Regions from separate parts of the Ideonella azotifigens genome, predicted to be linked through region 2. Evidence: predicted binding sites of a transcription regulator. Region 2 holds the regulator's gene; each other region holds the start of a gene.
The links. The regulator LexA, encoded in region 2, represses DNA repair genes until DNA is damaged. The targets are predictions, from matches to a motif close to ACTGTATNNNNATACAGT.

Region 1 (5,730 bases), on a different contig from region 2:
GGGTGCTGGCGGCAATGCCTTCGTGCAGCAAGGTGGGCGGGGAGATCACCAGTGCCGAAGAGGCTGCCGGGCGACGGTGCGCGGGTACCGTGCCGCCTTGATCGACCATGCGGCCGCTGCGCGCCTCGGCCTGGGCCACCAGCGGCTGGATCAGCGCCGCCTCGGGCAGGTTGTGCCAGTAGCGGCGCGGCATCTCCTTTTGCATCGTCTTCAGCTTCAGCCGCGCAGGGTTGAAGATGTGGCCGTAGTAGGTGAGCCAGAGCTGTTCGCCGGCATCGGCCGCGGGGGCATCTTCCCGCTGCGCGCCGGGGCCGAACGCGAGGGCGTGGCCGTCCCAGCGCACGCAGCGCGAAGGCGTCAGGATGGCCCAGCGCATCTGCGCAAAGCGGCGCGCAAAAAACGGCGCGGTGGCTTCGACGATGTGGTGCTCTGGCTCGAACCAGGCGACATGCCAGCGGCTACCGTCCTCTTCCTGCGATGGCCCGTCGGCGGCGAGGGGCCGGAAGCGCACGAAGGCCGTCATCTTGTGCTGCTCGCGTGTGACCGCGCGGGCCATCTGCTCGGCGCGCAGGCGGTCAGCGTCCAGCGGGTCGCTGCGCAGGCCGGGTTCGCGCTGCAGGCGCCACAGCAGCCGGTAGAGCAGCGCGAAGCGGGCGTTGTCGGCATGCAGGGCCACGCTCTCGCAGAGGGGGATGAAAAAGGCCGGCACCGCGAGCGGTGCGGCGTTTTTTCCAGCCGGGTTCACCGCGAATGGCTCACTCGGTTCAGCCAGGGCAAACAGGTCAGCTGAGGCCGCGGTCGCGACCTGCCAGCGCACGCTGTCCGGCGGCACGGCTTGCTGGCACAGGCGCCTTGCAGCGGCACGAAAACCTGCCAGGTCGGCCTCGTGCGCGAGCTGCACGGTGTGATCAAGCGGCATGGCGTTCAGACGACTGCTTCAGCGTCGAACAACGAAGCCTGTTGCGGTGCCGGCCGCAGCCGTGCCGCGAGGTCCTGCGCTTCCAGCAGCGCGCCGGGATGATGGTCCGGCAGCACGACAAACGGCATCACGTTTTTTAGCGGCACGCGCAGCCGGCGCAAATCGTCGGCACGGACCAGGCGGCTGCGCCTGGCGGCCAGCAGTTTTTCAACTGTCTTCACGCCCAGGCCGGGCACGCGCAGCAGCATCTCCCTGGGGGCGCGATTCAGGTCGACCGGGAAGCGCTCGCGGTGGGCCAGGGCCCAGGCCAGCTTGGGGTCCATGTCCAGCGCCAGCATGCCCTGCCCGGCTGGCACGATCTCGTCGTGCGCAAAGCCGTAGAAGCGCATCAGCCAGTCGGCCTGGTAGAGCCGGTGCTCGCGCACCAGCGGCGGTGCCTGCGAGGGCAGGGCGAGCGATGCGTCGGGAATGGGGCTGAAGGCCGAGTAGTACACGCGGCGCAGCCGGTAGGCACCGTAGAGCGTGGCGCTGGTGACCAGGATGGCGCGGTCATCGGTCGCGTCCGCGCCGACGATCATCTGCGTGCTCTGGCCGGCCGGCGCGAAGACCGGCGGTGCCGCGCGTTTGGGCCTCAGTCCGGCCAGCGAGACGACGGCTGGCGGCGGCGCGGCTGCCTCCCTGGCGTCGTCGATGTGCACGCGCAGCCTGGCCATCGAGCGGCGAATGGCCCGGCCGTCCTTCTCGGGCGCCAGCTGAGCCAGGCTTTCCGCGGTGGGCAGCTCGATGTTGATGCTGAGCCGGTCGGCGTAGCGGCCGGCCAGCGCCAGCAGCTCGGGACTGGCTTCGGGGATGGTCTTCAGGTGGATGTAGCCGCGAAAGTCGTGCTCCTCGCGCAGCACCCTGGCCACTTCGACCACCTCGGCCATCGTGTGGTCCGCGCTGCGCACGATGCCGGAGCTGAGGAACAGGCCTTCGATGCAGTTGCGCCGGTAGAAGTCCAGCGTCAGCTGCACCACCTCGTCCACCGTGAAGCGGGCGCGTGGCACGTTGCTGGTCACGCGGTTGACGCAATACAGGCAGTCGTAGAGGCAGTAGTTGGTCAGCAGCACCTTCAGCAGCGAGATGCAGCGGCCGTCCGGCGCATAGCTGTGGCAGATGCCGGCGCCTTCGGTCGAGCCGATGCCGCGGCCGCCGACCGAGTCGCGCGGCTTGCTGCCGCTGGAGGCGCAGGAGGCGTCGTACTTGGCGGCGTCGGCCAGGATGGCGAGTTTGCGTTGCAGGTCCACGGAGCTGTTGGGTGTTTGGGGCTGGATGAATATACAGTTATCGACTGCCGCAGCCTTCCATTCCCCTCCGTGACGCAGGGGCCGGTCTGAACCATGCCTGCTCGGCGGATCACGGCAGACCAGCGGCAGCCAAGCGCGGCCGGATGGCGGATGCGCTGCCGGCGTGCTGCCAGACAATCGTCCGGCGAACGACCACCTTCCTGACCCGACCCATGGCTCAACTGCTTTACAGCGCCAAGACGGCCGATGGCCGCGACCGGCAAGGCTTTGTCGAAGCCGACAGTGCACGCGCGGCGCGCGACCAACTGCGTGCCCAGGGGCTGCGGCAAGTCGTGCTGCACCAGGAGGTGGCGATCAGCCAGGACGAGGCCAGCCTGCAAGGCCTGAGCGCGGCCGACAAGGCAGAACTCGCAAAGCTGCACCTGCACTTCCGCGAGCGGCCCGGCCTGCTGCCCTTGCTGCAGGTCGTGGCGCGCAAGAACCGCGTCTGGCTGATGGTGGACGCCCTGCTGCTGGCGGGCGGCATCTGGGCCCGCAGCCCGGCGTGGATGCTGATCGCCGTGGCCTTGCTGGCGCTGCCGTTCGCCCCGGCCTTGTGGCGCTACCGCCATGCCGACCGTTACCAGCAACTGCTGAAGGCCCATGCACTCGGCCGCTGGCCTGAGATGGTGGGCCTGGCGGGCCGGCTGCGCAGCGCCAGTGAACTGGCCGCGAATCTGGACTTCGACCTGGACGTGCGGATTGCGTCGGTGCGTGCCCGCCAGGGCGACCTGCCCGGCGCACTGGAGGACCTGGCCGACTGGCAGTCTCGGCTGGTCATCCACCCCGGGCTGTATGAGACCCGGCTGGCTGCTGTGTACGCCGCCGGCGGCGACCGTGCGGGGTTTGTGCAGGCCATGGGCCAGGCGCAGGCCTTGTCCGGCGACGAGCCAGCCCGCGTGCTGGACCATGCGCTGGCCCAGGCCCGCTTTGGCGACCTGGCGCGTGCCGAGGCCTTGATGGCCGGCCTGGACCTCTCGCTGCTTCCGCCGATGGCAGAAGGTTTTGTCGCCTGGACCCAGGGGCTGATCGCGATGCGCCGCGGCAGGCCCGGTGCGCTGGGGCTGCTCAGCCAGGCCGTGGCGGCCTTCCTGCAACGCAGCGACTCGCCCGCCGTGTGGACCGCGCTGGCCTTTTGCAGCTGCGACCAGGCCATGGCCCTGCACGCCGCCGGCCAGAAGGCCCAAGCCAAGGCAACGCTGAAAAATGTCATGCCGGTGCTGCGTGCCCATGCAGACGCGCCACTGCTGGCCGTGCTCAGGCGCGACTTCATGGCGGGCGAGTCCGGCAGGTAACCGTCCACGCGCCGGGCAAACCCTTGGTCTAAAACGGCTGAGGCCTGTCGAAACCGCCGGCCCTTGTTCGACGTGGAAATGCAAGCCGTCCCCGGGCTTGCGTTCCCATTCACGTCAAGGAGCCACGATGCCGCACCCCATTGCCTACCTCGCCTTCCCCGGCCAATGCGCCGAGGCCATGCAGTTCTACGCAGGTGTGCTGCAAGGCAGCCTGAAGCTGCTGCGCAACGCCGACCTGCCGGCGGACCAGCGCATGCCGGGCTTCACGGCCGATGCGGTGATGCATGCGGCGCTGACGCTGCCAGGCGGCGGCGATCTGTATGCCGGCGATGTGCCGCCCGGCATGCCGTACGAGGGTGTGAAAGGCGTGTCACTGACCCTGAACTTCGACACGGTGGCCGAAGCCCAGCGCACTTTCGAGGCCCTGGCCGAAGGCGGACGGACCACCATGGCCTTGCAGCCTCAGTTCTGGGCCCGGATCAACGGCATGTTGGTGGACCGCTTCGGCGTGGCCTGGATCGTCAATGGCGAGCTGAATCCGATGTGAGGCGCCTGAAGGCTGGAAAGGCCGGGTGGCGGCCGCGCCGAAGGTGACAGTTTGTGTCAGGTACGCGATCTGCTGATGACGGGCAAACGGCGCTTGCCGCCCCTGTTTGGTCAGCTCTTTTGCGCCCACCTCACGATCCATGGCTTCTTCGATGTTTCGCCCCAAGATGTCCGACGCTCGCGCTCAACAAGGATTTGTCGAGGCGGTCAGCGATCGCCATGCCAGTGACTGGGTGGACATCGACGGGCCGGCAGAGATCGTCTTCGGCAAGGACCTGCCAGTCGCTGCGGCACCTGCGGTGCCGGCCGGCCGGCTGGGGCTGGACCTGGCGACCAAAGCCGAGCTCGAGCGCTTGAGCCTGCGCTGGCGCAAACGGCCGGGTCTGTGGCCGATGCTGCAGGCCGCCTGGCGCCGCCGCCGCGCGGACCGCTACCAGCAATTGCTCAAGGCCGACGCGCTGGGTCGCTGGTCCGAGATGGTGGGCCTGGCCGGAGAGTTGCGCGCCAGTGGCCGCTTCACCAGCCAGCTGGACTTTGACCTGGAAGTGCGCCTGGCCACCTTGCGTGCGCGCCAGGGCGACCTGGACGGCGCGCTGGAAGACCTGGCCCCGTGGCGCAGCCAGCAAACCGAGCGCCCGGGCTCGTATGAGGCGCGGGTGGCGGGGGTGCATGCCGCCGCTGGCAACCGCACGGGCTTCGTGCGCCTGATGGGCAAGGCCCAGGCGGCTTCGAGTGACGAGGCCTCGCGGGTGCTGGACCACGCGCTGGCGCAGGCCCGCTTTGGCGAGCTGGCCGAGGCCGAGGCCTTGATGGCGCGCGTGGACGCCGCACCGGTGCTGCCGCCGCAGAGCGAAGGCAAGGTGCTGTGGACACAAGGGCTGATCGCGATGCGCCGTGGCAGCGCCGACGCCATCCACCTGCTGAACCAGGCCCTGGCCGAGTTCCTGCGCCAGAGCGAGCAGCCTGCCGTGTGGACCGCGCTGGCGCTGTGTGCCTGCGACCAGGCCATCGCGCTCAATGCCGCCGGGGACCGCAACAGCGCCCGCAGCATCCTCAAGCGGGTGGCGCCGGTGCTGCGTGCCCAGGCGGACCGGCCGTTGATGGCCCTGCTCAAGCGCGACAAACTGCTGAGCCGCCGCGAAGGCTGAAACCGCCAGTGGGCGGCTGCCTTCACGACGGCAGGAAGTCCAGCGGGTAGTTGACGCTCATCGGCTCCACGTCCTTGGCGCCGAAGTCGAACTGGCGGATGCGGGCCAGCAGCTTGGCTTCCAGCTCGGGCGCCTTCAGCTCGGTCGAGACGATGCGCAGGCCTTCGACCTGGCCGCTCGGCGCGATCTTCAGCTCCAGCACCACCTTGCCCTGCAGCGAAGGGTCTTCGCGCAGCGCCCGGTTGTAGATCGCGTAGATCGCCCCCTTGTTGCGCTCGAACACCAGGCGCACGTCTTCCAGCGACCGCGCCGCCTTGCCGCCGCCACCGCGCTGCACCGTGCCGCCCTGGCCGTTGCCGGACCCGGTGCCGACGCCACTGCCGGTGCCGCCACCGCTGCCGCCCCTGCCACCCACCCCGGCGCCACCGCCACCCCCGCCGCCAGCCACGCCCGCGACCAGCGTGGTCGACCGGCCGGCCAGGCCGCCGCCGCCGCTG
Region 2 (5,730 bases):
CCATGCAGGCCTCCATCATTGCCGGGCCGGCGCTGGGGGGCGCTTTGTATGCGCTCGGCCCCCGTGTCGCCAGCCTGTTCGGCCAGGGCGCAGCGGCGGATGCCGGTGTCGCCGGACAGGCCATGATTGGCGCGCACTGGGGTGCCGCGGTGGTCTACAGCCTGTCGCTGCTGCTGCTGCTTTCGGCGGTGTGGTGCGTGCTGGCGATCCGGCACCGGCCGGTCCAGAGCCTGCGCCCCGCGCCCGATCTGGCGCAGCTGACGGCCGGCATCCGTTTCATCTGGCAGCGGCCAGTGGTGCTGGGTGCCATTTCGCTGGACCTGTTCGCCGTGCTGCTGGGTGGCGCAACCGCCTTGCTGCCGATCTTCGCGCGCGACATCCTGCACACCGGCCCCGAGGGCCTGGGCCTGCTGCGGGCGGCGCCTGCGCTGGGCGCCGTCATCATCGGCGTATGGCTTTCGCGCATGCCCATCACCAGCCGGGCCGGGCATTGGCTGCTGGGCGCGGTGGCGGTCTTTGGTTTTGCGACCATTGCGTTCGCGCTGGCAACCTCGTTCTGGTTCGCCTTTGTGGTGTTGGCCATCAGCGGCGCGGCCGACATGTTCAGCGTGGTGATTCGCCAGTCACTGGTGCAGCTCGAGACGCCTGACGACATGCGCGGCCGGGTCGGCGCGGTGAATTCGGTGTTCATCGGCGCCAGCAACCAGCTCGGCGAGTTCGAATCGGGCGCCACCGCGGCCCTGCTCGGGCCGGTTGGCTCGGTGCTGCTGGGTGGCTTCGGCACGCTGCTCGTCGTGGCGCTGTGGTGGAAGCTGTTCCCGGCGCTCGCACAGCGGGATCGCCTGCAGCCCGAGACGGCACCGGTTTGACGCGGGGTCGGTTTGCGCTGTCAGGCCGCGGCCTGAGAGCGCGCCCAGACCTGCCGCTTCGCGTCAGGCCCCCCGAGGGGGATGAGAAAACTTGGGGCGGCCCTGCGTTTTCTCATGAGCCTTGTGGTTCCGCGTGCCGCGGCGCCGGGTGCAGCTCGCCGTGCACTTGCTTGCGCTGCGCGGTGTAGTCCCACCAGGGCCGGGGCGCGGCGCCCTGCATGAAATCGACAATCGCCATGAAGGTGTCCAGCACGCAAGGGTCCTGGTGCTTGCCGGTCAGTTTCTCCAGTTGGCGGTAAAGCTGCAGCGCGTCGTGCCGGGCCAGTTCGGCCGGATGCAGGATGCCCAGCGCGCGCAAGTCGCCGGCCATCGCCGGGCCCACGTTGGGCAGCTGCTCCAGCCGCTGGCAATCGGCTGCGGAGGCAGCTTTTGGGCTCTTGATCGCGCTCATGGGTTTTGACCTCGTCGGGGGCTCGCCTGCAGGAATACCTCCGGCCAGCGGGGTCAGAACATCATGTTCTGACGCAGCAGGCCCACCGCAATGCCTTCAATCTCGAAGGACTCGCCTGGCCTGACCTGGATGGGTTCGAAGTCCGGGTTCTCGGGCAGCAGCTCGATCAGCCCTGCGCTGCGCTGGAAGCGCTTGACGGTGACTTCATCGTCCAGCCTGGCGACGACGATCTGGCCGTTGCGGGCTTCGCTGGTCTTCTGCACCGCGAGCAGGTCGCCGTCGACGATGCCGGCGTCCCGCATGCTCATGCCCTTGACCTTCAGCAGGTAGTCAGGCCGGCTGGGGAACAGGCTGGCTTCGAGCAGGTAGGTCTGCGAGATGTGCTCCTGCGCCAGGATGGGGTGGCCGGCGGCCACGCGGCCAACCAAAGGCAGCGTGAGCTGCGCCAGGCTGGGCAAGGGCAGCGAAAACTGCTTGCCGCGCGCCTCGTTGAGCGCGCGTAAAGTGCCGCTCTGCAGACGAATGCCACGGGACGTGCCGCCCACCAGTTCGATCACGCCTTTGCGGGCCAGCGCCTGCAGATGTTCTTCGGCCGCATTGGGCGACTTGAAGCCCAGCTCGGTGGCGATTTCGGCCCGCGTGGGTGGGGCGCCAGTGCGTTCGATGGTGGTTTGCACCAGGTCGAGAATCTGCTGCTGCCGGGCGGTGAGCTTGGGACTGTCCATGAGCTTGCAGCCAGCGCGGGCGGGCTGAGGTTGTATCCAGTATCTGTATTTTTATCCAGACTTCCACAAAATGCAAAACGAATCAGTGGCCGTGTCCCATGTGGTGTTGCTGGGAACGGGCGGCACCATCGCCGGCCAGGCCGGCCGGGCCGATGACAACGTCGGCTACACCGCAGGGCAGATCGGCGTGGCGCAACTGCCGGCCGCGGTGCCGGCGCTGTCGCGCTTCTCGCTGCAGGCCGAGCAACTGGTGCAGCTCGACAGCAAGGACATGACGCACGCCGTGTGGCAGCAACTGGCGCTAGCCGTTGAACGACATCTCGCGCGGCCCGATGTGGCCGGCATCGTCATCACCCATGGCACCGACACGCTGGAGGAAACCGCCTGGTTCCTGCAGCGCACGCTGGCGCCGAGCAAGCCGGTGGTACTGACCGCGGCGATGCGGCCGGCGACCGCGCTGCTGGCCGACGGGCCGCAGAACCTGCTGGACGCCGTGACGGTGGCCGCCAGGCCTGGTGTGAGCGGCGTGCTCGCGGTGCTGGCCGGCCGGGTGCATGGGGCGCTGGATGTGCGCAAGTGGCACGGCTACCGCGTCGATGCGTTCAGCTCTGGTGATGCCGGTCCGCTCGCGCTGATCGAAGAAGGCGTGCTGAAGCCCTTGCGGCCCTGGCCGACGGACGAGGCCTTGCCGGCGCGCTGGCAGGCACCGGTGGCCGAGTGGCCGCGGGTGGAGATCCTCGCCAGTCATGCCGGCAGCGACGGTACCTTGGTCGAGGCGCTGCTCGGACTGGGCTGCCGCGGGCTGGTGGTGCAGGGCACGGGCAACGGCACGGTGCACCAGTCGCTGGAGCTTGCTTTGTGCAAGGCAGTCGCACAGGGCGTGGCTGTGCTGCGGGCCAGCCGCTGCCTGGGCGGCGGCGTGGTCGGTGCACCGGCCGACGCATTGCCAAGCGCCGCCGAGCTGACACCGGCCAAGGCGCGGGTGGAGTTGCTGCTGCGCCTGCTGGTGGGCGAGGGCGCAGGCGCTTGATGCGCCCATGAAAAAAAACGATGCGGGTGGCCCCGCATCGGCGCTCAGCTGTCAGCTGTCAAACGATACCGAGCGGCGCGTGATGCGCCGCCTCGGGCTCACTGAGCCGGCTTGAAGACCTGGTTCACGAATGGCGAGCCGCCCAGGTCGTTTTCGTCGAAGGCGAAGACGAAGATCTGGTTCGGGTTGTCCAGGCCGCCTACGTTGGCGAGGAAGTCGTTGTCGTTGGCGATGTAGAGGGTGTGCTTGGTCACGCCGTCGATCACCACGTCGTCGCCGAAGGCCATGCCTTCAAGCTTGGCGGGGATCTGCGTGTCGGCAAAGCCGGCGGCCATCAGCGTGGCGGCGATGTCCAGGAACAGCGTCTTGGTGACGGCAAACGGCTGCAGGTTGGCGGCGCCGCTCAGGTCGCTGATGTCGGTGGCACCGGCCAGGCTGAGCTTCCAGATCTGCTTGATCACCGCCTTGGAGCCATCGCCCAGGCCCTTGCCGTCGCGCTCCAGCACCAGGAATTCGTGGTTGTTCAGCGCCAGCAGTTCGCTGCTGTTGTAGTTCTTGTTGGTGGCGGCCAGGTGGTTGTCGTAGGCGTATTCGTGGGTCGCGCCGGTCTTCACGTCGATGGTGATGATGCGGTTCATGTTGCCGCCGTCACCGCCGTCCTGGATCAGCGGACTTTGCTCGAAGCCGACCAGGGTCTTGCCGTCCGGCGTGATGGCCAGGCCTTCCATGCCCTTGTTGGCCACCCGGCCCGAAGTGTTGCCGCTGATCTCGGCGGCACCTTGTGACGACAGGTTGGCCGCCGTGAACTTGGCCGGCAGCGTGAACATGCCCACGCGCTTGCCGGTCGTGCGGTTGAAGGTGTAGACGTAAGGGCCGTACTCGTCGGTGATGTAGACGAGGTTGGTGCTCTTGGAAACGCGAATGCCTTCCGGGTCAAGGCGAGCGTTCAACGCATCGGTCGAATTGCTGCCGGCAGCGAAGTTGTCCGAGCGGCCGGTGAAGTAGTGCTTCTGGCGGGTGTTCGCGGTGGGCACGGCCGGGCCGTAGTTCAGCGCGTCGGTCGAGAACAGTGGCGTGGTCTTCTGCAGCGTGATGCTCAGATCGAACGGCAGGCTGCCGCTGGTGGCGGGGCTCAGGCTCAGGTCCAGCGTGTGGAAGCGGGGGATGAAGGTGGTCGTGTCGTCCACGGCCGGATTCCACGCATTGGCGTTCGGGCCGCGGTCCGGCATGGCCAGGAAGGTGCTGCCGCCAGCCCAGGCCAGGCCTGAACCGATGCCGCCCAGCAGGTTGGCACTGACGCCGCTTTCCAGCGTGTTGGTGAAGCCGCTCAGGTCGGCGCTGGTGGCGGGCAGGCTGCCCTTGGCGATCAGCGTGACGGCGGCCTGGGCCGGCGACACGGCGGCCAGCGTGGTGAAGGTGGCGGCGGCCAGCGCGAGGGTCGAGATCGTGGCGTTTTTCATGACTGCTGAAGTTCCTCGTAAGAGGCCGGCAGTCTGTGGCGCCCGCGTGACGTCATCGTGACAACGCCGACCGAAGCGAGGCCTCGGTCGGCGCTGGATCGGGACCGCCCGGCGAGCCGGGCGCTTCGGCTTCAGACCACCGTGAGGCTGACGTCGATGTTGCCGCGGGTGGCGTTCGAGTACGGGCAGACCTGGTGCGCGGCGGCGACCAGCGCTTCGGCGGCGGCCTTGTCCATGCCCGGGATGCTGATGGACATCGCGACCTGGATGCTGAAGCCGGTCGGGATCGGGCCGATGCCGACCTTGGAAGTGATGGACACCTCGGCCGGCAGCGAGATCTTCTGCTTGCCGGCAACCGCCTTCATCGCGCCGATGAAGCAGGCCGAGTAGCCGGCAGCGAACAACTGCTCGGGGTTGGTGCCGGCGCCGCTGTCGCCGCCCAGTTCCTTGGGCGTGCTGAGGCTGAGCGACAGGCGGCCGTCGTCCGAAGCGGCGGTGCCGGTGCGGCCACCGGTGGCAGTGGCGGTGGCGGTGTAGAGGACTTTTTCGAGGGCCATGTTGATCTCCTGTTGAACGTTTGAGGGAGGAAGGGAAAGGTTCAGGCCTGGGCCTGTAGAAGTTGCTCCCGCAGCACCCTCAGGCGCTGGGTGAGCTGGGAAATCTCGTGCAGTTCGCACTGGATGGCGCACGCAACAGTGGGTGGGATGCGCAGTGCCTGCTCGCGAAGCTGGTGGCCGGCACGGGTGGGCTGCACGCGCACGCGGCGCTCATCCCCGGCGTCCCGCTGGCGGGTAATCAGGCCGGCGGCTTCCAGGCGCTTGAGCAGCGGTGTGAGCGTGCCGGAATCAAGGTTCAGCCGTTCACCCAACGCCGAGACGGTCAGCGCGTTGCCTTCCGGCTTCTGCTCCCACAGCACCAGCATCACGAGGTATTGCGGATAGGTCAGCCCCATCGGCTCGAGCAGCGGCTTGTAGAGCTTGGTCATCGCCAGCGAGGTCGAATACAGCGCGAAGCACAACTGGTGATCCAGCGCCAGCCAGTCGGCAGACGCGGTGTTCGCGGCGGCGGAGGTGGGGCCGTGTTCGGTGTCCATGAGTATTAATGTAGCTCGCAATTAAATTGCACACAACTTAAATGGTCTTTGCCTGACCACGTCGGCCGCAGCGCGGCTGTGCAGAGAGCGGCTCCGTAGAAT
Region 3 (5,730 bases), on a different contig from region 2:
AAGAGAACCCGATGCTGGGCTTCCGCGGCGCCTCGCGCTACATCAACAGCGAGTTCGCCGATGCCTTCGGCATGGAATGCGAAGCGCTCAAGCGCGTGCGCAACGACATGGGCTTCACCAACGTCGAGATCATGGTGCCCTTCGTGCGCACGGTGCGCCAGGCCGAGAAGGTCGGTGAGTTGCTGGCGGGCCGCGGCCTGAAGCGCGGCGTCGACGGCCTGCGCCTCATCATGATGTGCGAAGTGCCGAGCAACGCCATCCTGGCTGAGCAGTTCCTGGAGCACTTCGACGGCATGTCCATCGGCTCCAACGACCTGACGCAGCTGACGCTGGGCCTGGACCGCGACTCTGGCCTGGAGCAGCTGGCCGATGACTTCGACGAGCGCGACCCTGCCGTCAAGGCCATGATTTCGCGCGCCATCGCCGCCTGCCGGGCCACCGGCAAGTACGTGGGCATCTGCGGCCAGGGCCCGAGCGACCATCCGGATTTCGCTGACTGGCTTGCGGCCGAAGGCATCGTGTCGATCTCGTTGAACCCGGACTCGGTCATCGAGACCTGGACTCGCCTGGCCGGCAACAAGTAGGCCAGGCAACAGCACCGTGCAGTGCGCCCAGGCGCTGCATGGGCCGCTCTTCTCTTCACAAGGGGCGCCGGGGAAATCTGGCGCCCTTGTGCTATAATCGAAGGCTTTTCCCCCTTGCCGTACCTGCAGATTGACGCGCGGTGCGGCTTCCTCAATGGAATCCACAAGGAGTTTCGATGCGTCACTATGAAATCGTTCTGCTGATCCATCCGGATCAAAGCGAACAAGTTCCGGCCATGCTGGAGCGCTACAAGAGCCTGATCACCACCAGTGGTGGCAAGGTTCATCGGGTGGAAGACTGGGGCCGCCGTCAGCTGGCCTACATGATCCAGAAGCTGGCCAAGGCGCACTACCTGTGCCTGAACATCGAGTGCACCACCGCGGTGCTGGCTGAGCTCGAAACCGGTTTCCGCTTCAACGACGCCGTGCTGCGTCACCTGACCGTCAAGCTCGAGAAGGCTGAAACAACGCCTTCCGTGATGATGAAGTCGGTCGAGAAGGAAGAAGCCCGCAAGGCTGCCCAGGAAACCACCGCCTGAGCCCAGCAGGGTTCAAGTCGGTTGTGAGTTGCAAGCCTCGATGAACCGATTGGTTCTGGCCGCCCAAGTGGTGGAGCGAGGCAAGATGCGTTACACCCCCGCCGGTCTGCCGGCCCTGGACATGCTGCTCAAGGCAGAGTCCGAGGTCAGCCAGAACGGGCAACCCCGCAAGGTCTCGCTGGAGATCCGCTCGGTGGTCATCGGGGACATCACCCGTCAGGCCGAGCGGCTGGCGCTGGGAGTGCAGGCGATGTTTGCCGGCTTCCTGGCCCCCTCGCGCAATGGCAAGGGTCTGGTGTTTCACATCACGCAACTCGACGTCGACGAGCCCGTTTCTGTATCCGGATAGAAATTCAGAGGTCATTGACATGCCCCCGCCAAAGTCACGTTTTTCCAAGGACCGCCGTCCCAAGCGCAACCAGCAATCGCTGCTGTTCCGCCGCAAGAAGTTCTGCCGCTTCACTGTCACTGGCGTCGAATCGATCGACTACAAGGACGTGGACCTGCTGCGCGACTTCATCGGTGAAAACGGCAAGATCACGCCGGCTCGCCTGACGGGCACCCGCGCGTTCTTCCAGCGTCAGCTGACCACCGCCATCAAGCGCTCGCGCTTCCTGGCGATGCTGCCGTACAGCGACATGCACCGCGTCTAAGGAGTCCACACCATGCAAATCATCCTGCTGGACAAAGTGGCCAACCTCGGCAACCTGGGCGACATCGTCAAGGTCAAGGACGGTTACGCCCGCAACTTCCTGATCCCGACCAAGCGCGCCCGCCGCGCCACGGACGCCGCGATCAAGGAATTCGAAGCCCGCCGCGCGGAACTGGAAAAGGTCGCTGCCGAGAAGCTGTCGACCGCCCAGGCCCTGGGCGAGAAGCTGAACGGCGTCACCGTCATCGTCAGCCAGAAGGCTGGCGTTGATGGCCGACTGTTCGGCTCCGTCACCAACGGCGACATCGCCGAAGCCCTGGTCAAGCAAGGCTTCCAGATCGTCAAGGCCCAGGTGCGCATGCCCAACGGCCCGCTGAAGGCGGTTGGCGATTTCTCGGTCAACGTGGCTGCCCACACCGACGTGGTCGTGGAAGTCAACGTCAAGGTCGTCGGCGCCACCGACTGATCCTGGCCCACAGGTCGCAGCTTGGCTGCGACACTGGTGCACGCCCAGAAGGGGCCGGTTTTCGAACCGGCCCTTTTTCTTTTCCGGACGGGCGCTTTCGCAAGGGACGGCCGGTGCTTGTGCACCCGCTTCCCCCAGCTTTTCCACAGGCTTGCGCACACCGTGCCAGGCGCCTGCCTCTTATGATTTGCTGATGTCGACGATCTTCGAAGAACTGGGCGGACGCTCCGCCAAGAGCCGTGACGACGAGGTCGCCAAACTTCGCGTGCCGCCGCATTCCATTGAGGCCGAGCAGTCGGTGCTGGGCGGTCTGCTGCTGGACAACGGTGCCTGGGACCGGGCGGCGGACGTGCTCAGCGAGGGCGATTTCTACCGCTACGAGCACCGCATGATCTTTGGCGCCATCGGCGGCCTGATCAGCACCTCAAAGCCGGCCGACGTCATCACCGTCTTCGAGCGGCTGCAAAACCTCGGCAAGGCCGACGAATGCGGCGGTCTCGGCTACCTGAACGCACTGGCGCAAAGCGTGCCCAGTGCGGCCAACCTGCGGCGCTACGCCGAGATCGTGCGCGAGCGCGCGGTGCTGCGCAAGCTGATCGCCGCCAGCGACGAGATCGCCACCCAGGCCTTCAACCCGCAGGGCAAGCAGGTCTCGCAAATCCTCGACGAGGCCGAAGGCAAGATCTTCAAGATCGGCGAGGAAGGCCAGCGCAGCAAGGGCGGTTTCCAGAGCATGGACCAACTGGTCATGCAACTGATCGACCGGGTCACCGAGCTCGCTGAAAACGGCGCCGAAGACGTGACCGGCGTGCGCACCGGCTTCTACGACATGGACCGCATGACCGCGGGCCTGCAGGGCGGCGACCTGATCATCCTGGCCGCGCGTCCGTCCATGGGCAAGACCGCATTCGCACTGAACATCGCCGAGTACGTGGCCGTCAGCGAAGGTTTGCCGGTGGTCATCTTCTCGATGGAAATGGGCGCCGCACAGCTGGCCTTGCGTCTGGTCGGTTCGCTGGGCCGCATCGACCAGCAGCACCTGCGCACCGGCGCGTTGAAGGATGACGAGTGGGGCCGGCTCACCGAGGCCGTGGACAAGCTCTCAAAGGCTTCGGTGTTCATCGACGAGACCCCTGCACTGAACCCGGCCGAACTGCGCGCCCGTGCGCGGCGCCAGGCCCGCCAATGCGGCAAGCTGGGCCTGATCGTCATCGACTACCTGCAGCTGATGAGCGGCAGTGGCAGCGGCAATGGTGAAAACCGTGCCACCGAAATCTCCGAGATCTCGCGCGGCTTGAAGGCGCTGGCCAAGGAGCTGAACTGCCCGGTGATCGCGTTGTCGCAGCTGAACCGCTCGGTCGAAACCCGCACCGACAAGCGGCCGATGATGTCCGATCTACGCGAATCCGGCGCCATCGAGCAGGACGCGGACGTGATCATGTTCATCTACCGCGACGACTACTACAACAAGGAATCCAAGATTCCTGGCACCGCCGAAATCATCATTGGCAAGCAGCGCAACGGCCCGGTGGGCTCGGTGCACCTCGCCTTCCTGAAGCAATCGACCAAGTTCGACAATCTGGCGCCCGACGCCGCCTACGGCGGCAGCGAATACTGAGCCGCCGTGCCACCGGCTGCGCGGTGGATTCAATGGCTGGCGGCGAGGGATGAAATACTGTATAAAAATACAGCATGCCATCCCGTTTTTCACTCCCGCCAGCTGACGAGTCCCTGGACGATGCGGCCTCGCTGAAGCGCTCGCCATTGCGGCGTTCCACACCCGCACCCATGGCTGCGCCGGTGCCCACGGCGCCCATCACGCTGCAACCGCGCAAGGGCAGGGGCACGACCTGGGCGATTGCGCACCGCTTCAGCCGCGACGAGCGTGAGCCGGTCGACGACGGCTGGGGTGCGCTGGATCAGGCTGTGCAAGCCGAAGAACTGGCGCCGGGCACGCAAGTCATCTTCGAGCATGTCAAATCCATCCTGACCGGCAACGAGTCGCCAGACATTCCGTTCGACCTGTCGATCAATCCGTACCGGGGCTGCGAGCACGGCTGCATCTACTGTTTTGCGCGGCCCACGCACAGCTATCTCAATCTCTCGCCTGGGCTGGATTTCGAGACGCGCATCATTGCCAAGGTGAACGCTGCCGAGCGCCTGCGGGAAACCTTGAGCCGGCCGGGTTACACGCCAGCGCAGCTGAACATCGGCTCCGCAACCGACGCCTACCAGCCGGTCGAGCGCAAGCTGGGCATCACCCGCGCGATCATCGAAGTGCTCTGCGAAGCTTCGCATCCGTTCTCTGTCATCACCAAGTCGGCAGGCATCGAACGCGACCTGGACCTGATCGCGCCCATGGCCGGTGCAGGCCTGGCGGCGGCCTATGTGTCCCTGACCACGTTGGAGCCGGCACTCGCGCGCATCCTGGAGCCGCGCGCCGCTTCACCGCAGCGGCGCCTGAAAACCATCCAGAGCTTGAGCGAGGCGGGTGTACCGGTGGGGGTCAGCGTATCGCCGGTGATCCCGTTCCTGAATGAACCGGAGCTTGAGCGCATCCTGGAGGCGGCCGCACAGGCCGGTGCCGTCTCGGCTTTCAGCATTCCGCTGCGCTTGCCCTGGGAAGTGAATCCGCTGTTCCAGGACTGGCTGCAGACCCACTTCCCGGACAGGGCCGCGCGGGTCATGGCCAGGGTGCGCGAGATGCGGGGCGGCCGCGACAACGACGCTCGCTTTGGCACCCGGCTTCGCGGCGAAGGCGCCTGGGCGGAACTGCTGCGCCAGCGGTTCACGCTCGCGGTGCGCAAGCTGGGTCTGAACAACACCCGGACAGTGTTGGATTTCGGTGAATTCAGACCGCCTGCCAGAGCTGGCGCACTGCACCAATTGAGCTTGTTTTAACCCCATGTTGCACCGCGCCAGTGCGGGTTGACGTGTGGCGTCATGAGAGTTAGGGAGCAAGCGCCAAAAATGCTGGTGTCATGACGCTGCGCTGCGTAGAGTGGTAACCGTACGTCATCGGTGTAGTCGTAGGTGACGGTTAGCAAGCTTCAGATGACAAATGTCACGGTGGCTTGTTTCGGCAACGGTGACCCGCATGCCGCCTGTTTGACCGGCGGCCAGGAGATTCAAATATGAAGAAGCAGGACATTTCGCAAGCAGGCGTCACGCCGATCGGCGTGCAACATTGCGCGGCGATTTTGAGCCGTGCCGCGCTTGCCCTTTGTCTGGCTGGCGGCGTGGCCAGTGCTGTCCACGCCGCAGGCACCGCCACGGCAACGCCCGCACCCGAAGTGCAGGTGACCTCTCGCTACATCATCGACTATGAGTTCGATTGGGGTCGCGACGGCACCTACTGCTCGACCTGCAACAGCGGAGCCGGCAATTCACGGTTGGCCTACACCGACTTGACCAACAATCTTTGGGTAGGTCAGGTCGATTTCCAGACGGGCAAGTTCAAGCCGCTGGACGGTCGTGGCCAATTGGTCG
Region 4 (5,730 bases), on a different contig from region 2:
GCTTCGGCCAGCGTGTCGCGCTCGCCGCCCAGCAGCGGGGCGACGGCCAGCTTGCGCAGGTCCTGCAGCGCGGCTTGCCAGGCCGGGTTGGCGCTGTGGTCCAGCGGCAGCGGACGGCCGGCGCTGACGGGGGCCAGCGGCAGCTGGCGCAACGGGTCGGCCGACAGCGAGAGGGACTGCAGCGCATACCCCTGCAGGGTTTCGGGCGCGGGCAGGTTCAGTGCCTCGGCGGCGCCTGCGGCGTAGCTGGCCAGGCGGCAGCGGGCGAAGAAATCCTCGACCTTGTCGTGCACCGCGTCCACCGCCTGCGCGGCGCTGCGCATGTCGCCGCAGTCACTCTGGCCCTGGCGGTGCCAGGCCAGCAAGGCTTCGGCGGCGTCGAAGAAGGCGGTGGCCTGGTCGAGGCCGATGCCGGCTTCGCCGCCAGCGTCCTTCACGCTGCCCTGGGTCTCGACGATCTGCTCGATCAAGCCACGCAATGCGGTGTCGTCGCCAGCGGTTGCGGCAGTGACGATGCCGTCGCCGTTCAGCCGTTCTTCGGCCAGGTGCTGCTGGCGCTCGGCAATGGCTTCCAGGCCGATGTCGCTGGCCTTGGCTTGGGCTTCGTCGAGGCGGGCCAGCGTGTGGCGGGCTGCTTCGGCCAGTGCGCGGCCTTCTTCGTTGTCGGCCAGCGAGGCCAGCGCCAGGCGCTCGCCGCCGCGCACCAGCTGCTGCGGATCGGCCAGCCGTTCGCAGGCCCATTCGCAGGCGGCCAGCAACTCGGGCGCGCGGATGCGGCCGTCGTGGTCGGTGTCGATCAGGTCCAGCGTGCGCGGGTCGAAGTGGGTGCCACGGGTCGGGCAGGCGAGGGCGACCCAGAGCTTCTGGTCGAGTTCGCGCAGGTGGGCGATGTCATCACCGCTGGTGATGAGCACCTGGTCGACGCCACCGGCGCGGAAGAATTGCCAGGCATGGTTCATGGAGGACGGGGCCGGACGCCGGAGAAGGTCAAGGACTTGAGGCAAGTGTCGCCCGGTGCCAGGTGCCGCTGTGTAGGACCAGGCCGCAGAGAGGCTGCCAACAGGTCACCGCGAGGGATTCGTCACTGCGGTGTCTGCTTGAGGCGCGCCATCTCGTACGGAGGGTAGAAGGGCGCCACGCCGGGAGCATGGCAACCGCGGCCACTTTTTTCAACATCACATTCATCGACCCGTCATGCGCGACCCCGTCCGACAACTCGCACACTCGGCCCGCTTTCGTCTTTCGCATGAATACGAGACGGTGTGGCTGATGCGCGAAGGTGCAAGGCCCACCGAGATCGGTGATTTCTACGGCGACCCCCACACGGCCATCATCGATCGTGGCGAAAGATGGTGTGCCGTCGGCGGCAACGGCCTCATCGTCTATTTCCTCGAAGAGCCGTTCGAGGCATACCAACCCGGCCGGCCGTCCGCCCAGTATTTCGAGCTCGGCCGGAAGGAGCGGGACACCTGGTGGGTGGAGAGAATCCAGCAAACCGGCCCGTGGGAAATCCAGGTCCTCCTTGAGACGGGCCTCACCCAACACATCTCGTTCGAGCGGACCAGCGAAGGCTGTGCCTTTGTTGTTCGCGCTGGCCTGCCGACGCCGTGACCCGAACTCCGCTGGCTTGCGCGTCTACGCCCAAGCCAGCATGGCCTCGCCGCGGGTGATCAACGCCACGCCGGGCGACACGGCGCCTTCGGCAGGTCGGGGCGGGCATGCGCCGTTGACGCGTGCTCAGCCCCAGCGGCTGCGCAGCTTCTCGCGCAGGTCCATGACCTGGGTGGTCGGGCGCGTGGGTTCGCTGCCGTCGGCGCGCGGCGTGGCGTGTGTGAACAGCGGCAGCAGCTCGGGCGGCAGGAAGCGGCTGCGGGCACCGTACATGTGGCGGTCGCCGTGGCGGTGCTGCTGGGTCACGTAGAAGCGTTGAGGCACGATCAGGTCCAGGTGCTGGCGGGCGCGGGTCATGGCCACGTAGAGCAGCCGGCGCTCTTCCTCCAGCTCGGCCGTGGTGCCCACGCCGAGGTCGCCGGGCACGCAGCCGTCCACGACGTTCAGCAGCGTCACGGCCTGCCATTCCTGGCCCTTGGCGGCGTGGATGGTGGAGAGGATCAGGTAGTCCTCGTCCAGTGACGGGTCACCGGCGTTGTCGCTGCTGGCCTCCGGCGGGTCCAGCGCCAGCTCGGTGAGGAAACGCTCGCGGCTGCGCTGGCCGCGGGCCAGTTGCACGAGCTGGTCGATGTCGGTCTGGCGGGCGGCGGCGTGTTCGTGCAGGCGCTCCAGCTGCGGGGCATACCAGTCGGCAATCGCCTGCAGCTCGCCGGGCCAGCCGGGTTCGCCGCGGCGCAGCGCCAGCCACAGCGTGGCCAGGGCCTGCCATTCGACGGTGGCGGCCGCGGGCGGTTGCCAGGTCGCCATCGCAGCGCCCGGGTCCGCGGCGGCGGCGAGCGTGTCCAGCGGCCGGCGTGCATGCGCCGGGCCGATGCCGGGCACCAGCAGCGCCACGCGCAGGCCGGCCAGGCGGTTGCGCGGGTTTTCGGCCCAGCGCAGCACCGCCAGCACGTCTTTCACATGCGCGGCCTCGAGGAATTTCAGGCCGCCGTACTTGACGAACGGAATGCGCCGGCGCGCGAGTTCCAGCTCCAGCGCGGCGCTGTGGTGCGAGCTGCGGAACAGCACCGCCTGGCGCATCAGCGTGAGCCCCTGCTCGCGGCGGGCCAGCACCTGCTCGCAGACCCAGCGCGCCTGCGTGGGCTCGTCTTCCACGGTCACCAGGCGTGGCTTCTCGGCCGAGGCGCGGTCGGTCCACAGCGTCTTGGCAAAGCGCTCGGGTGCGAGCGCGATGACCGCGTTCGCGGCGTCGAGCAAGGGTTGCGTGGAGCGGTAGTTGCGATCCAGCGTGACGATGCGCGCGGCCGGCGAATACTGGCCGGGGAAGTCCAGGATGTTGCGCACTTCGGCGGCGCGGAAGCCGTAGATGGCTTGCGCGTCATCACCCACCACGGTGACACCTCCGCCGCCAGGCTTGAGCGCGCGCAGGATGCCGGCCTGCAGGCGGTTGGTGTCCTGGTATTCGTCGACCAGCACGTGCTGGAAGCGCTCGGAAAGCGGGCCGGCGATGGCCGGCTCCTGCATCATCGTGTGCCACCACAGCAGCAGGTCGTCGTAGTCCAGCACCTGCTGGTCCTGCTTGGCGGCTTCGTAGTCGGCGAACAGGGCTTGCAGCTCGTCCACCCAGTCCTGGCACCACGGGAAGACCTGCTGCACCACCGGGCCGACGGCGCTCTGGCTGTTGACGCAGCGCGAGTAGATGGACAGGCAGGTGCCTTTCATCGGGAAGCGCTTGGCGGTGGCGGCCAGGCCGCGCTGCTGGCGCACCAGGGCCATCAGGTCCTCGGCGTCGCCGCGGTCCAGCACGGTGAACTGCTCGGACAGGCCGATGGCCAGCGCCTGCTCGCGCAGCAGCCGCGCGCCCACGCTGTGGAAGGTGCCGGCCCAGGGCAGCACCGGCGCGGCCTGGGTGGGCTTCAGGCCCAGCGCCTGGTGCAGCAAGGCGGCGCAGCGGCGCTGCAGTTCCTGTGCGGCGCGGCGCGAAAACGTGAGCAGCAGCAGGCGCTGCGGGTCGGCGCCGTTCAGCACCAGGTGGGCCACGCGGGCGGCCAGCGTCAGCGTCTTGCCCGAGCCTGCGCCGGCGATCACCAGCAGCGGGCCGCCGAGGTGGCTGGCGGCCTCGCGCTGGGCATCGTTCAGCGCGGCCAGCGGGTCGGTGCCGGAGGGCGGTGGCACGTCGGGTCGGGTCAGGGTCTGCATCGCGGCTGCGAGCATACTGGATGAATCAACAGTCTGGATGGGGCGGCCTGGCGGCGGCTTGGTTCGCTGCCGGTGTCCGTGTAACACTTCGCCGATTCACGTCGGCCGACAGGACAAGCCGCGAGCCCCACCGAGGCCCGCGGGCCGCGCGGGGGCCTACCGCCATCCACGCGCGAGACGGCCGTGGCGCAGCAGATGAGGCCGCATGCCCGTTCCAAGACCCCCATCCCGGCGACTGTCCGACTGGCTGCCCTACGCCATCGTGGCGGTGCTGGTGGTCATGTTGCTGATGGCGCTGGCAGGGGTGTCCATCTGGCAGGAGCGGGTGCGCCAGCGCGAGCGGGCCGCGGCCGCCACGCAGAACCTGGCGAGGTTGCTCGAAGGCCGGGTGACGGACGTGTTCACCAAGATCGACCTGATGCTGCAGGTGGCCGCCTACCACGCGGTGGACCATTTGCTGGACGACGCCAGCAGCCCGTTCGATGCCGAGCGCGAGCTGCAGGCTTACCGCGCCGCGGCGCCGGAGATCGTCGGCATGACGGTGGTGGACGCGATGGGCCAGCTGCGCTACGGGCAAGGCCAGGTCGGGCGCAGCGCGGCGCAGCACTTCGCGCAACGGGAGGATTTCGTGCGTGCCCGCCAGGGCGGCGAGCCCGGCCTGCTGATCGCCGGGCCGGTGCGGCATGACGAAACCGGGACGTGGGTGATGATGCTGAGCCGGGCGCTGCAAGGAAGGCAGGGCGAGTTCCTCGGCATCGTCAGCGCGGACCTGCCGGTCGACCTGTTCGGCCCGGTGTTCCGCGACGTGGACCTGGGCGCGCACGGCGCGGCCACGCTGCGCACCGCCGGACTGGCGCTGGTCTACCGCCAGCCCTGGCCGGACAGCGGGCGCAGCGGCATCGGCCGCAGCGAGGTGTCGCAGCAGCTGCGCGAAGCGATTGCGGCGCGGCCGGATGCCGGTGAATACGTGGCCGCCACCGCACTGGACGGCGTCTCGCGCATCAATGCCTACCGCAAGCTGCGCGGCCTTCCGCTGTACTTGGTGGTTGGCCTGCCGGAGGCGGATTTCCCGAGCGGCTGGAACCGCGTGGACACCAGCATCGTGCTGCTGGCCGTGAGCACGCTGGCAGTGGCCGGCTTTGCGTTGCTGCAGCTGCGCCGCGTCTCGCGCCGGCAGCTGGACGCTGCGCAGCGCCGCTTCGAGGCCATCGTCGAATCCTCGCAGGACGCCATCGTCTCGAAGACGCTGGACGGCAAGGTCACCAGCTGGAATCGCGGCGCCGAGCAGATCTTCGGCTACAGCGCGGCCGAGATGCTGGGCCAGCCGCTGCAGCGCCTGTTCCCGCCCGAGCGGCGCGACGAGGAGGAGGCCATCATCGAGCGTCTGCGCGGCGGCGAGCCGGTCGAGCACTTCGAGACCGAGCGGCTGCACAAGAGCGGCAGGCGCGTGCCGGTGTCGGTGACCATCTCGCCGCTGGTCGACCAGGCCGGCGAGCTGATCGGCGCCTCGAAGATCGCGCGCGACATCAGCCGCCAGAAGGCGATGGAAGAAGAGGTGCGCAGCCTGGCCTTCCATGACCCCTTGACCCGGCTGCCCAACCGCCGCCTGCTGCTGGACCGGCTGCGCCACGCGCAGCAGAACAGCCGCCGGCTGAACAGCCACGGCGCCGTGCTGTTCATCGATCTGGATCAGTTCAAGGAGCTCAACGACCGCCACGGCCACGACGCCGGTGACCGCTTGCTGGTGGAGGTGGCGCGGCGGCTGCGCAGCGCCGTGCGCGAGAGTGACACCGTGGCCCGGCTGGGCGGCGACGAGTTCGTCGTGATCTGCGAGAACCTGGGCCAGGAACTTGCCGTGGCCAGCGAGGCTGCCGACGGCGTGCGCGAGAAGATCGCCCAGGCCCTGGCGCAGCCGTGGCT

Region 1: the regulator LexA is predicted to act here: its motif matches at 2,226-2,243, upstream of LRH25_RS10185 (putative DNA modification/repair radical SAM protein).
Region 3: the regulator LexA is predicted to act here: its motif matches at 3,916-3,933, upstream of LRH25_RS26870 (PA0069 family radical SAM protein).
Region 4: the regulator LexA is predicted to act here: its motif matches at 3,826-3,843, upstream of LRH25_RS08770 (ATP-dependent helicase).

The regions. Positions count from the first base shown of each region.
Region 1 covers NZ_JAJNKD010000003.1:463,885-469,614, forward strand. Annotated here, with positions in the region: gene LRH25_RS10180 (UdgX family uracil-DNA binding protein) at 1-919, opposite strand, end outside; gene LRH25_RS10185 (putative DNA modification/repair radical SAM protein) at 925-2,205, opposite strand; gene LRH25_RS10190 (hypothetical protein) at 2,418-3,539, shown strand; gene LRH25_RS10195 (VOC family protein) at 3,667-4,086, shown strand; gene LRH25_RS10200 (hypothetical protein) at 4,253-5,233, shown strand; gene LRH25_RS10205 (AgmX/PglI C-terminal domain-containing protein) at 5,256-5,730, opposite strand, start outside.
Region 2 covers NZ_JAJNKD010000005.1:186,437-192,166, forward strand. Annotated here, with positions in the region: gene LRH25_RS13475 (MFS transporter) at 1-869, shown strand, start outside; gene LRH25_RS13480 (helix-hairpin-helix domain-containing protein) at 982-1,320, opposite strand; gene lexA (transcriptional repressor LexA) at 1,374-2,045, opposite strand; gene LRH25_RS13490 (asparaginase) at 2,116-3,075, shown strand; gene LRH25_RS13495 (esterase-like activity of phytase family protein) at 3,174-4,535, opposite strand; gene LRH25_RS13500 (organic hydroperoxide resistance protein) at 4,667-5,092, opposite strand; gene LRH25_RS13505 (MarR family winged helix-turn-helix transcriptional regulator) at 5,134-5,628, opposite strand.
Region 3 covers NZ_JAJNKD010000018.1:63,826-69,555, forward strand. Annotated here, with positions in the region: gene ppsA (phosphoenolpyruvate synthase) at 1-584, shown strand, start outside; gene rpsF (30S ribosomal protein S6) at 761-1,123, shown strand; gene priB (primosomal replication protein N) at 1,164-1,472, shown strand; gene rpsR (30S ribosomal protein S18) at 1,492-1,776, shown strand; gene rplI (50S ribosomal protein L9) at 1,789-2,241, shown strand; gene dnaB (replicative DNA helicase) at 2,435-3,859, shown strand; gene LRH25_RS26870 (PA0069 family radical SAM protein) at 4,030-5,142, shown strand; gene LRH25_RS26875 (glycoside hydrolase family protein) at 5,376-5,730, shown strand, end outside.
Region 4 covers NZ_JAJNKD010000003.1:147,540-153,269, forward strand. Annotated here, with positions in the region: gene LRH25_RS08760 (hypothetical protein) at 1-959, opposite strand, end outside; gene LRH25_RS08765 (hypothetical protein) at 1,195-1,611, shown strand; gene LRH25_RS08770 (ATP-dependent helicase) at 1,738-3,810, opposite strand; gene LRH25_RS08775 (diguanylate cyclase domain-containing protein) at 4,016-5,730, shown strand, end outside.